DNA from 3 places in the Ideonella sp. FW305-24 genome. Region 1 is predicted to be linked to each of the others. Evidence: predicted binding sites of a transcription regulator. Region 1 holds the regulator's gene; each other region holds the start of a gene.

Region 1 (3,254 bases):
CTGCGGCTTGAAGCGCTGCGGCAGGTGGGCATAGGCGTACAGCGCCAGGCGGTCCGGCCGCAGTTCGCCGATCTGCGCAATGGTGCGCGCGAAGCTGGCCGGCGTCTGCTGCGGCAGGCCGTAGATCAGGTCGGCATTGATGGAGGCGAAGCCCAGTTCGCGCGCGCTGACCATCAAGGCTTTCACGCTTTCGAACGGCTGCACGCGGTGCACCGCCTGCTGCACCTGCGGATCGAAGTCCTGCACGCCGAAGCTGATGCGGTTGAAGCCCAGTGTGCGCAGGTGGGCCAGGCGCTCGGCGCTGACGGTGCGCGGGTCGACCTCGATCGACAGCTCCGCCCCTTCGGTGAAGCCGAAGGCTGCGCGCAGCGAAGCCAGCAGACGGCCCAGCTCCTCGTCGGACAGGAAGGTCGGCGAGCCGCCGCCCAGGTGCAGCTGCGAGACCAGCTGCGAAGCCGACGGGCCGTCGCCCAGTGCGGCGCGCACCAGGCCGATCTCGGTGTCCAGCGCCTGCAGGTATTCGGTGGCGCGCTCGTGATGGCGGGTGATGACCTTGTTGCAGGCGCAGTAGTAGCAGACCGACTCGCAGAACGGAATGTGCACGTAGACCGACAGCGGCCCGCCCAGCGCCGCGCCGCCGCCGCGCAACGCCAGCGCTCGGCGGCACTCGGCCGGGCCGAAGGCTTCGACGAAGCGGTCTGCCGTGGGGTAGGAGGTGTAGCGCGGGCCGGGGGCGTCGAAGCGCCGCAGCAAGGCCTCGGGCAGCAGCGGCGACGCCTGCTCTGCGCCAGCGGAGGTCGACGAAAGGACTGTCATGCCCGGCATGCTGCCCGGCACCGGCCTTGGCCGGCTTGATCTGGCGCAAGCGCCCACAGCAGCCGGGCTTGAACAATCAGGTCCCGGACCTTTGTTGTCTCACATCAAGACTGCCCCGCCATGATTCCCCTGACCGATGCCTGCGCCGCCCAGGCCAAGCCCAATGTGGCCTGCTCACACTGCAATCTGCGCGAGCTGTGCCTGCCGGTGGGCATTCCGGAAGACGAACTGCAGCGGCTGGACGGCATGGTCGCCACCCGCCGCAGCGTGCGCCGCGGCCACACGCTGTTTCGCCACGGCGATCCGTTCGAAGCGGTCTACGCGGTGCGCACCGGCTTCTTCAAGACCCGCATCACGCCCGAAGACGGGCGCGACCAAGTCACCGGCTTCCAGATGGCGGGCGAACTGCTGGGTCTGGACGGCATTGGCAATGACCACCATGCCTGCGACGCCGTGGCGCTGGAAGACTCTCAGGTTTGCGTGATTCCCTACAGCCAGCTCACGCAGCTCTCGCGCGAATTCCCCGGCCTGCAGCGCCAGTTCCACAAGATCATGAGCCGCGAGATCGTGCGCGACCATGGCGTGATGCTGCTGCTGGGCAGCATGCGGGCCGAAGAGCGCCTGGCAGTGTTCCTGCTGAACCTCTCGCAGCGGCTCAAGGCGCGCGGCTTCTCGCCGTCTTCGCTGGTGCTGCGCATGACACGCGAGGAAATTGGCACCTACCTGGGCCTGAAGCTGGAGACCGTGAGCCGCTGCTTCTCGAAGTTCCAGGAAGACGGCGTGCTGGCGGTACGCCAGCGGCAGATCGACGTGCTGGACCCCGAGGCCTTGCAGCGCCTGGTAAACAACGCGCACGGCTGATCCAGCCGAGCCGCGGCGGTGCCACCCCCCTGCGTGACGGGCTCCGCGGCGCCAGCGGTCATTCGGGCGCCGCCTCGCGCTCGCGCCGCAAGCCGCCCACCAGCCACAAAGTAGCGGCCGACGAAATGGCGGTCGTGACCCAGAAGACCAGGAATGCCAGCGAACAGATGGCGTTGCGCGACCATTCGGATTCGCCGCTGCCTGGCAGGTCGTGCACGCTGCCGGGGTCCACGAAGGCGAACATCAGGCCGGCGAGCAGGCCCGCCATCACGAATGCAGGCCAGAGCACCAGCAGCAGCCTGCTGCGAAGCCTGGGCCGGAAAGCGACGGTGCGCTCCTCCGGCTCGTCTTCCTCAACGGCGTGTGGGGCTGGCAGCATGATTGCGCGCCTGCATGGCATCGGTCGTGGCCCCCTGCTCTGCGCTGCCCGCCTCCAACAGCGGCCGGTCCCGGCCGTGCAGCGCCAGGCCGAAGGTGGCGAAGCTCGCCACCACCACGAGGGCGGGGCCGCCAAACACCATCCAGGCAGTGGGCACCCGCCACCAGGGCAAGGTCGGTTGAAACTGTTCGATGGGCCTTGCCTTCATGGCTTGTCTCCTTGTTGGCGGAATCAGCGGGGGATCACAAACGAGGACTTTTCGCTCACCGCGGCACCCGCGGCGCCCAGCGGCGACACCTCGAAACGGATCGGGTGGGCGCCCGGTTTCAAGGCCGCCGCCTGCTCGGGCGGCACCCGCACCGCGAGCGTCACCCAGCGGGCTTCGGCAGGCAGCAGGCTGACCTCCGGGCTGCCGGACAGCACAGCGCCGGGAATGCCCTGCACTGCCACGTGATAGCGCTGTGGCTGCTCGGTGGCATTCATCAACTGCAGCCGGAAGACGTTCTCGACCAGGCCGTCTTCAACGATGCGCGCCAGCGTGGCGCGGTCGCGCACCACGTCCACCTTCAGCGTGCGGCGCAGACTGAGGCTGGTGACAAACGCGACGGCGATGACGATCAGCACCGCGCCATAGATCAGCACCCGGGGCCGCAGCAGGTGCGGCAGGTCAAGCGCTGGCTTGGGCGGCTTGGTGAGGTCCGGATGCGGTTCCTGCCGGGCCAGCGCATTCTGCGTGGCATAGCGGATCAGGCCGCGCGGATAGTGCATCTTGTCCATCACACCGTCGCAGGCGTCGATGCAGGCGGTGCAGGCGATGCATTCGTACTGCAGCCCCTCGCGGATGTCGATGCCGGCCGGGCAGACCTGCACGCACAGGCTGCAGTCGATGCACTGGCCCAGGCCGGCGCTCGCCAGGTCGGTGCCGCGGGCGCGCGTGCCGCGTGGGTCGCCGCGAGCGCTGTCGTAGCTGACGATCAGCGTGTCCTTGTCAAACATCGCGCTCTGGAAGCGCGCGTACGGGCACATGTACTGGCAGACCTGCTCGCGCAGGAAACCAGCGTTGCCGTAGGTGGCCAGGCCGTAGAAATTGACCCAGAACCATTCCCAGGGGCCGAAGTCCAGCGTGAAGGCCTCGGTCCACAGGCTGTGGATCGGCGTGAAATAGCCCACGAAGGTGAAGCCTGTCCACAGGCCCAGC
Region 2 (3,254 bases), on a different contig from region 1:
CACAAGCCGGGTGCGGCGGCATAGACCTTCGCGCCAGAGGCGGTCACGGCGTGGTCATGCACGGGGCGGCCAAGTCAGCGAAAATACCGGGTTTTCCCGCGCCGCCGTCACTGCTGTACCCCATGAGCCTGTTCCTTCCTGCCGCCGCCCAGCGCGTCGCCTCCCCCCGCCACAGGCGTGGACTTCTGCCGCTGCTGTCGGCTTGCCTGGTCGGCCTGACCGGACTGTGCGGTGTCCAACCGGCCCGGGCGGAAGCCATCACAGGCGCCGGCTCATCGGCCGCAGCACCGGTCTACCGCATCTGGGGCGCCGAGTACGCCAAGGAAAAAGGCGACTCGCTGAGCTACGAGCCAGTCGGCTCGGGCGCGGGCATGGCCCGCATTGCCAAGCGCGACGTGGACTTCGGTGCCTCGGACGTGATGGCCAGCGCCGAGGACCTGAAGAAAAACGACCTGGTGATGTTCCCCACGGTGATCACCGGCGTGGTGCCGGTGGTCAACCTGCCGCGCATCGGGCCAAACGCGCTGAAGCTGGACGGCCCGCTGCTGGCCCGCATCTTCCTCGGCCAGGTCACGCAGTGGGACGCGCCGGAACTGAAGGCGCTGAACCCGGAGCTGAAGCTGCCCTCGCTGGCGATCAAGCTGGTGGTGCGGGCCGATGGCTCGGGCACGACCTGGCACTTCGCCGACTACATGGCCCGCGTCAGCCCGGAATGGAAGCAGCGCCGCGGCGTGGCCAACCATTTCGACTGGCCGGCAGGCGCATTGGCGGTCAAGGGCAGCAGCGCCGTCTCCGAGACGCTGCGCGCGACCTCCGGCGCAATTGCTTACATCGACTACAACTATGTACTGGACGATGGCCTGGCCGGCGTGATGCTGAAAAACGCCGAAGGGCAGTTCGTCGCCCCTGGCGTCGAGGGCTTTCGCGAAGCGGTGACCCACAGCACCTGGTACAGCAACGGCGACTTCTCGGCGCCGATCAACAACATGCGCGGCCAGCGCACCTGGCCCATCACGATGGGCACCTACATTGCCGTGCCGCGCGTGGCCCAGCAGACCGAGCGGGCGGAACGCGCCCTGCAGTTCGTCACCTGGGCTTACCTGCACGGCGACGCGCTGGCCCGCCAGGCCAAGTTCGTGCCGCTGCCCGACAAGGTGCAGGCCAGCGCCTACCGCGAAATTTCCAAGGTGACAGGCGCCAAGGGCGAAATGCTGGGCGTGAAGTTGATTGGCCGGCTGCTCAACTGATTTTCCCTGCGGCAGGCCTGGCAAAGGGAACAGGCCCGCCCTGGCCGATTGGCCGGGACAGGCACTTTGGGGGCCACAGCCTGGGGAGACTGGCCCTATGATGATTGCCACAAGACCTGAGCGCCCCTGCCCTCCCCTTGGAGCGAGACAACACCCGCCAACCGGGTGCGTTCCATTGCCCGCGAACATCGCCGGCACGCCATGTGCTGCAGTTCGCGCAACGAAACCCGCCGCGTATCCACGAAGGAGTTTCCATGCACTTCCAGGCTGAATTGAACGGTGAAGCGGTCTTCGCCCGCACGCCCGAAGGCCAGCAACAGGTGATCGACAGCCACCTCGAACTGGCCGAGCCGCTGCGCCGCCTGCTGCTGCTGGTCAATGGCTACACGCCGCTGGCCCACCTGGCCGACCTGCTGGACGCCGAGGCTGCCGCCAAATGGCCAACCGCCCAGAGCAGCGTGCCCGACAGCGTGCAGGCGCTGCTGCAAAAGGGGCTGATCACCCAGGTCGACCCGGCCACGCAGGACCCCGTCTCGACGATCTCGCCAGCCTTCATGCCTTGAGCGCGCAGACCCATCGCAACCTGGGCCAGCCCTGAGAGGCTGAGACCTGGCGCTGCCGATGGTCACGGCCAGCGGCAGCAGCGTCCGGGTCCGCACGCAGGGCCAGATCGAGCAAGAGGAAGGCCGGAAGGCCGGCCGGCGCGCCTGAGCGCCTCCGTTCTTGATGCGCATCAACGCGCCCGGGGTTCCGGTGTTCATGATGGGACGCTGCGCTGTTCCATTCGCGCCCAACCGGAGGCCCTCGCCATGAAGCACATCCTCGTCCACCTCGACGCATCGGCCCGCTCGGCCGACCGGCTCACGCTGGCCCAGGGGCTGGCGCGTGAACACCAGGCGGCGCTGACTGCGCTGTACGCCGTGGTGCCCACGCTGCTGGCCCTGCCGTTTGCCGGCGCAGCGGGCGCCGAATCGGCCTATGCCGTGTTCGAACAGCTGGACCGGGAACAGCGCGGCCGTGCGCGCGCACTGTTCGAGCGCCAGTTGCCTGCGGGCACCATGGCCTGGGCCGAGACCGGCAACGAGCTTTTCGAATCCACCGTGCTGCAGCATGCGCTGCTGGCCGATCTGCTGGTGCTCGGCCAGGTCGACCCGCAGGACGGCATGGCCGGTGCCGTGCCGCCCGGCTTCATCGCCACGCTGCTGACCGACAGCGGCAAGCCGGCGCTGATCCTGCCGCACACCGGCCGCTTCCAGCCCATCGGGCGCGAGGTGCTGCTGGCATGGAAGCCCACGCGCGAGGCCGCCCGCGCAGCCACCGCGGCCCTGCCCTGGCTGCGCCAGGCCAAGTCCATCCACCTGGCCTGCGACACCGCGACACGCGACGCCGACCGGGTCGGCAGTGCAGCCGTTGAACGCTGGCTGCGGCTGAACGGCGTGACCGCCCCGATGGCCGTGCACGGCCTGCCCGAGCAGCAGGTGGGAGAAGCCTTGCTGTCGCTGGCAGCCGATGCCTCGGCCGACCTGCTGGTCATGGGCTGCTACGGCCACAACCGCCTGCGCGAATGGGTGCTGGGCGGCGCCACCCGCACCGTGCTGGACTCGATGACCCTGCCGGTTTTGATGGCCCACTGATGGAGAACACAATGAACCAGGCAACAAACAACCCGTCGACAGACGCTTCCCTCGGGACGCTGCGCGAACTGCTGAGCTTCCGCCGCAGCGAACTGCAGTCGGCCGTGCAGGCCGCCGACCTGGCGCGGCAACAACAGCGGGAGCAGGCGGCACCGGATGTCATGGACCAGAAAGACCTGGGCGAGGTCGAGGTCGAAGCCCACCTGGTGCAGGCGCATGAGGACCGCGACCGTTTCGAGCTGCGCCAGGTCGACCAGGCCTTGCAGCGCATGTCCGAAGGCCGCTTCGGCAACTGCGTCGACTGCGGCGAACCCATCGGCATGCCGCGGCTGCTGGTGCAACCTGCCGCCCAGCGCTGCACGCGCTGCGAAAC
Region 3 (3,254 bases), 150 kb from region 1:
AACACGGCGTTGTCGAACTGCCCCTTGGCCTGGGCCATTTGCCGCATCGCGTCGCCCGGGTCCCAGGGCGTGCGGTAAGGCCGGCGCGAGGTCACCGCATCGTACACATCGCAGACCGCGGCCATGCGGGCCAGCACGCCAATGCGCTCTCCCGCCTGCGCGTCCGGATAGCCGCTGCCGTCCACCCGTTCGTGGTGATGCAGGCAGGCGTTGAGCACGGCCGGGCTGTAGCCGCCTTCGGACTTGAGCATGTCGTGGCTGTGGCGCACATGGGTCTTCATCAGCGCCAGCTCTTCAGGGCTGAGCCGGCCGGGCTTGTTCAACAGCTCGGTCGGCAGCGCCGCCTTGCCAATGTCCAGCACCAGCCCGGCCAGGCCGGCTTCGCGCACCATGGCTGGAGGCAGCCCCATCTGGCGGGCCAGGCCGACCATCAGCGCGCACACCGCCACCGCGTGCATGTAGGTGTAGTCGTCCACCGTCTTCAGCCGGGCCACGCTGGCCAGCGCCCCGGGCTTGCGGGACATCGCATCGACGATGCCCTCGACCACCGGCAGGCAGGTCTTGGCGTCCACCGCCTGGCCCAGGCGGGCTGCGTCGAAAAGGCCCATCACGCTGCCCATGGCCTGCCGGCTGACCTGCAGTGCATCGGTGTAGCGGGGCCCCACCGGGTCCAGCGCCGGATGCGGCATGGGCAGAGGCGAGTCCTCTTCTTCGGCCGGCGTTGCCAAGGCCTCCGCGCCGACGACCGCCACCGCGTCTTTGGCCTCGTCTGCCAGAGGCACGTCCAGGCCGCGTTCGGTGTCGATGACGACTTCGGCAATGCCGGCTTCGAGGATGCGCGCAATGTCCCGCTGGTCACGCAGCAGGAATTTGGAACGCCAGAACGGATGATCCATCCACGAGCCGGTGAGCTGGTGGAGGAACATGCCCAGTTGCAACTGAGGGGAAGGTATGGTCTTCAGCACGAGGGCAGCATGCCACGTCGGCTGTGAGGGCAATCACCGGAAAAGACGGGCGGAAGTAGACACCCGTGCGGAGGCAAGCCCTCTTCGAACCGGCCGCGGCAATGCGTGAATGGGTCGTGAGGCAGATCAAACGCCACGCTGGAAGGTGCCGCTAAGGTGCGGTGGTTCCTCACGCGCAGCTCTCGCGCCGAAAGCCTTGCCCATGCCCCACGCCTCCGCCGCATCTGTTGACGTGCTGATCGCCGGCGCCGGTCCCGCAGGACTTGCACTGGCCATTGCCCTGGCCCGCCAAGGCCTGCGCATCACCGTGCTGGAACAGGCGCTCTGGGCCGCATTGGCCAAGCCGGCGGAAGACGGACGGGACATCGCGCTCACCCACCGCTCGCGGCGAATCCTGGAGGAGTTGGGCATTTGGCAGCGTCTTCCCGCCGCCGAGATTGCGCCGCTGCGCCAGGCCCATGTGCACGACGGCGGCATGCCGTGGCCGCTGCAATTCGATGCACGCAGCGACGGGCACGAGGCCCTGGGCTGGCTGGTGCCGAACCACCGCCTGCGGGAAGCCGCCTGGGCCGTGGCGCAACACACGCCCGGCGTCCAGGTCGAAACGCAGGCCTGCGTCGTTCGATTTGAGGCACAGCCGGCAGTGGCCGTGCTGGACACTGCCGACGGCCGCCGCTGGCAGGCGCCGCTGGTGGTGGCCGCGGACAGCCGCTTTTCCGCGCTGCGCCGGATGGCGGGATTGCCGGCCCGCTCGCTGGATTTCGGCCGCACCGCCATCGTCTGCCGGGTTGCCCACACCTTGCCGCACCAGGGCATTGCCCACGAATGTTTTCGCTACGGCCTGACCCTGGCCATGTTGCCCATGGCAGGTCTGCAAAGCTCCGCGGTGCTGACCGTGCGCCAGGCAGAGGCCGCTGGCTGGCTGGACATGGACGACCAATCCTTCGCCGCACGACTCACCGAGCAGTTCGGACCGTCGCTGGGCGGCTTGCACCTGGCCGGGCAGCGGCATGCCTACCCGCTGGTGGCCGTGCAGGCCTTGCGGCTGGTGGGCCCGCGCATCGCACTGATCGGGGACGCGGCGGTCGGCATGCACCCGGTCACCGCGCACGGCTTCAACTTCGGGCTCTACGGCGTGCAGACCTTGACACGCGAAGTGGCGGCTGCGTTCCGGGCCTGCGGCGATGTCGGCGATGCCCGGGCCCTGCAGCGCTACGCGGCCGAACACCAGCGCACCACCTGGCCGGTCTATCACGGCACCAATGGCGTGGCACAGCTGTTCACAGACGACCGGCCCGCCGCCCGCGCGGCGCGCAAGGCCGTGCTGTGGCTGGCCCAGGTGCTGCCGCCGGTGAGACGCGCCGTGACGCGCCAACTCACCGGCGCAACACCCGCCTGAGCCAGCAGCCGATCAGCCCGCCAGCACCTGGGTTGGCTTCAATACCGCCTCGACCTTGCTGCCCTTGCGCGCACGCTTGCCCTGGTGGCTGGCCAACGCTGCGCCCTTGATGATTTCATCCTTGGGCTTGCCGCCGCGACCGGCGCCGATCACACGCAGCTGATCGGCAAACACGGCCACCGAAACCAGCGGATCCTTCGCGTCCACGTCCATCAGCGTCAAGCCCTTGCCGCCATTGGACTGCAGCTTCAGCTCAGCCAGGGGGAAGGTCAGCAGCCGGCCGCTCATCGCCAGGCAGGCCACGTTGACCTGGGCCGGCGCGACGGCAGTCGGCGGCAGCAAGCGGTCGCTGGCCTCCAGCGTCAGGAAGCTCTTGCCGGCTTTCTGGCGGCTGTTCAGGTCGGCCAGGCGGGCCAGCAGGCCAAAGCCGCCGGTGTTGGCCAGCAGCACGATCTGCTCGGCCACGCCGGCGAAATAGTGCGCAATCTGGCTGCCGGCTTCGAGGTCGATCAGGCTGGTCATCGGCACACCATCGCCACGGCCGCCCGGCAGCGTGGCCACGGCCACGCTGTAGACCCGGCCGCTGGAGCCGAAGACGTAGAGCGTGTCCACGCTGCGGCAAGGGAACACGCCGTGCAGCGCATCGCCTGCCTTGAAGGCCAGCGTGTTCGGGTCGACCTCATGGCCCTTCAGCGCCCTCGCCCAGCCCTTCAGGCTGAGGACCACGGTGACCGGTTCGTCGACGATCTTGACCTCGGCGACCGCGCGCTTTTCCTCCTGGATCAGCGTGCGGCGCTCGTCACCATGCTGCTTGGCATCGGCCTCGATCTCGCGGATCAGCGTGCGCTTGAGCGAGCCCGGGTTGGCCAGGATGTCTTCGAGCTTCTGCT

What was found. The regulator FNR, encoded in region 1, switches genes on or off when oxygen is low (the NO sensors DNR and NnrR bind a similar motif). The targets are predictions, from matches to a motif close to TTGATNNNNATCAA.
Region 2: AC3WR5_RS32615 (universal stress protein) is a predicted target of FNR. The motif match lies at 1,971-1,984, and genes of this name have one in related genera.
Region 3: ubiM (5-demethoxyubiquinol-8 5-hydroxylase UbiM) is a predicted target of FNR. The motif match lies at 1,082-1,095, and genes of this name have one in related genera.

Annotation. Positions count from the first base shown of each region.
Region 1 is NZ_JBYTAI010000001.1:200,562-203,815, forward strand. It holds gene hemN (oxygen-independent coproporphyrinogen III oxidase) at 1-816, opposite strand, end outside; gene fnr (fumarate/nitrate reduction transcriptional regulator Fnr) at 937-1,677, shown strand; gene AC3WR5_RS00870 (hypothetical protein) at 1,736-2,056, opposite strand; gene AC3WR5_RS00875 (nitrogen fixation protein FixH) at 2,031-2,264, opposite strand; gene ccoG (cytochrome c oxidase accessory protein CcoG) at 2,288-3,254, opposite strand, start outside.
Region 2 is NZ_JBYTAI010000023.1:13,075-16,328, reverse strand. It holds gene AC3WR5_RS32630 (hypothetical protein) at 1-24, shown strand, start outside; gene pstS (phosphate ABC transporter substrate-binding protein PstS) at 123-1,247, shown strand; gene AC3WR5_RS32620 (hypothetical protein) at 1,502-1,810, shown strand; gene AC3WR5_RS32615 (universal stress protein) at 2,057-2,881, shown strand; gene AC3WR5_RS32610 (TraR/DksA family transcriptional regulator) at 2,893-3,254, shown strand, end outside.
Region 3 is NZ_JBYTAI010000001.1:349,610-352,863, forward strand. It holds gene AC3WR5_RS01505 (HD-GYP domain-containing protein) at 1-965, opposite strand, end outside; gene ubiM (5-demethoxyubiquinol-8 5-hydroxylase UbiM) at 1,168-2,364, shown strand; gene parC (DNA topoisomerase IV subunit A) at 2,377-3,254, opposite strand, start outside.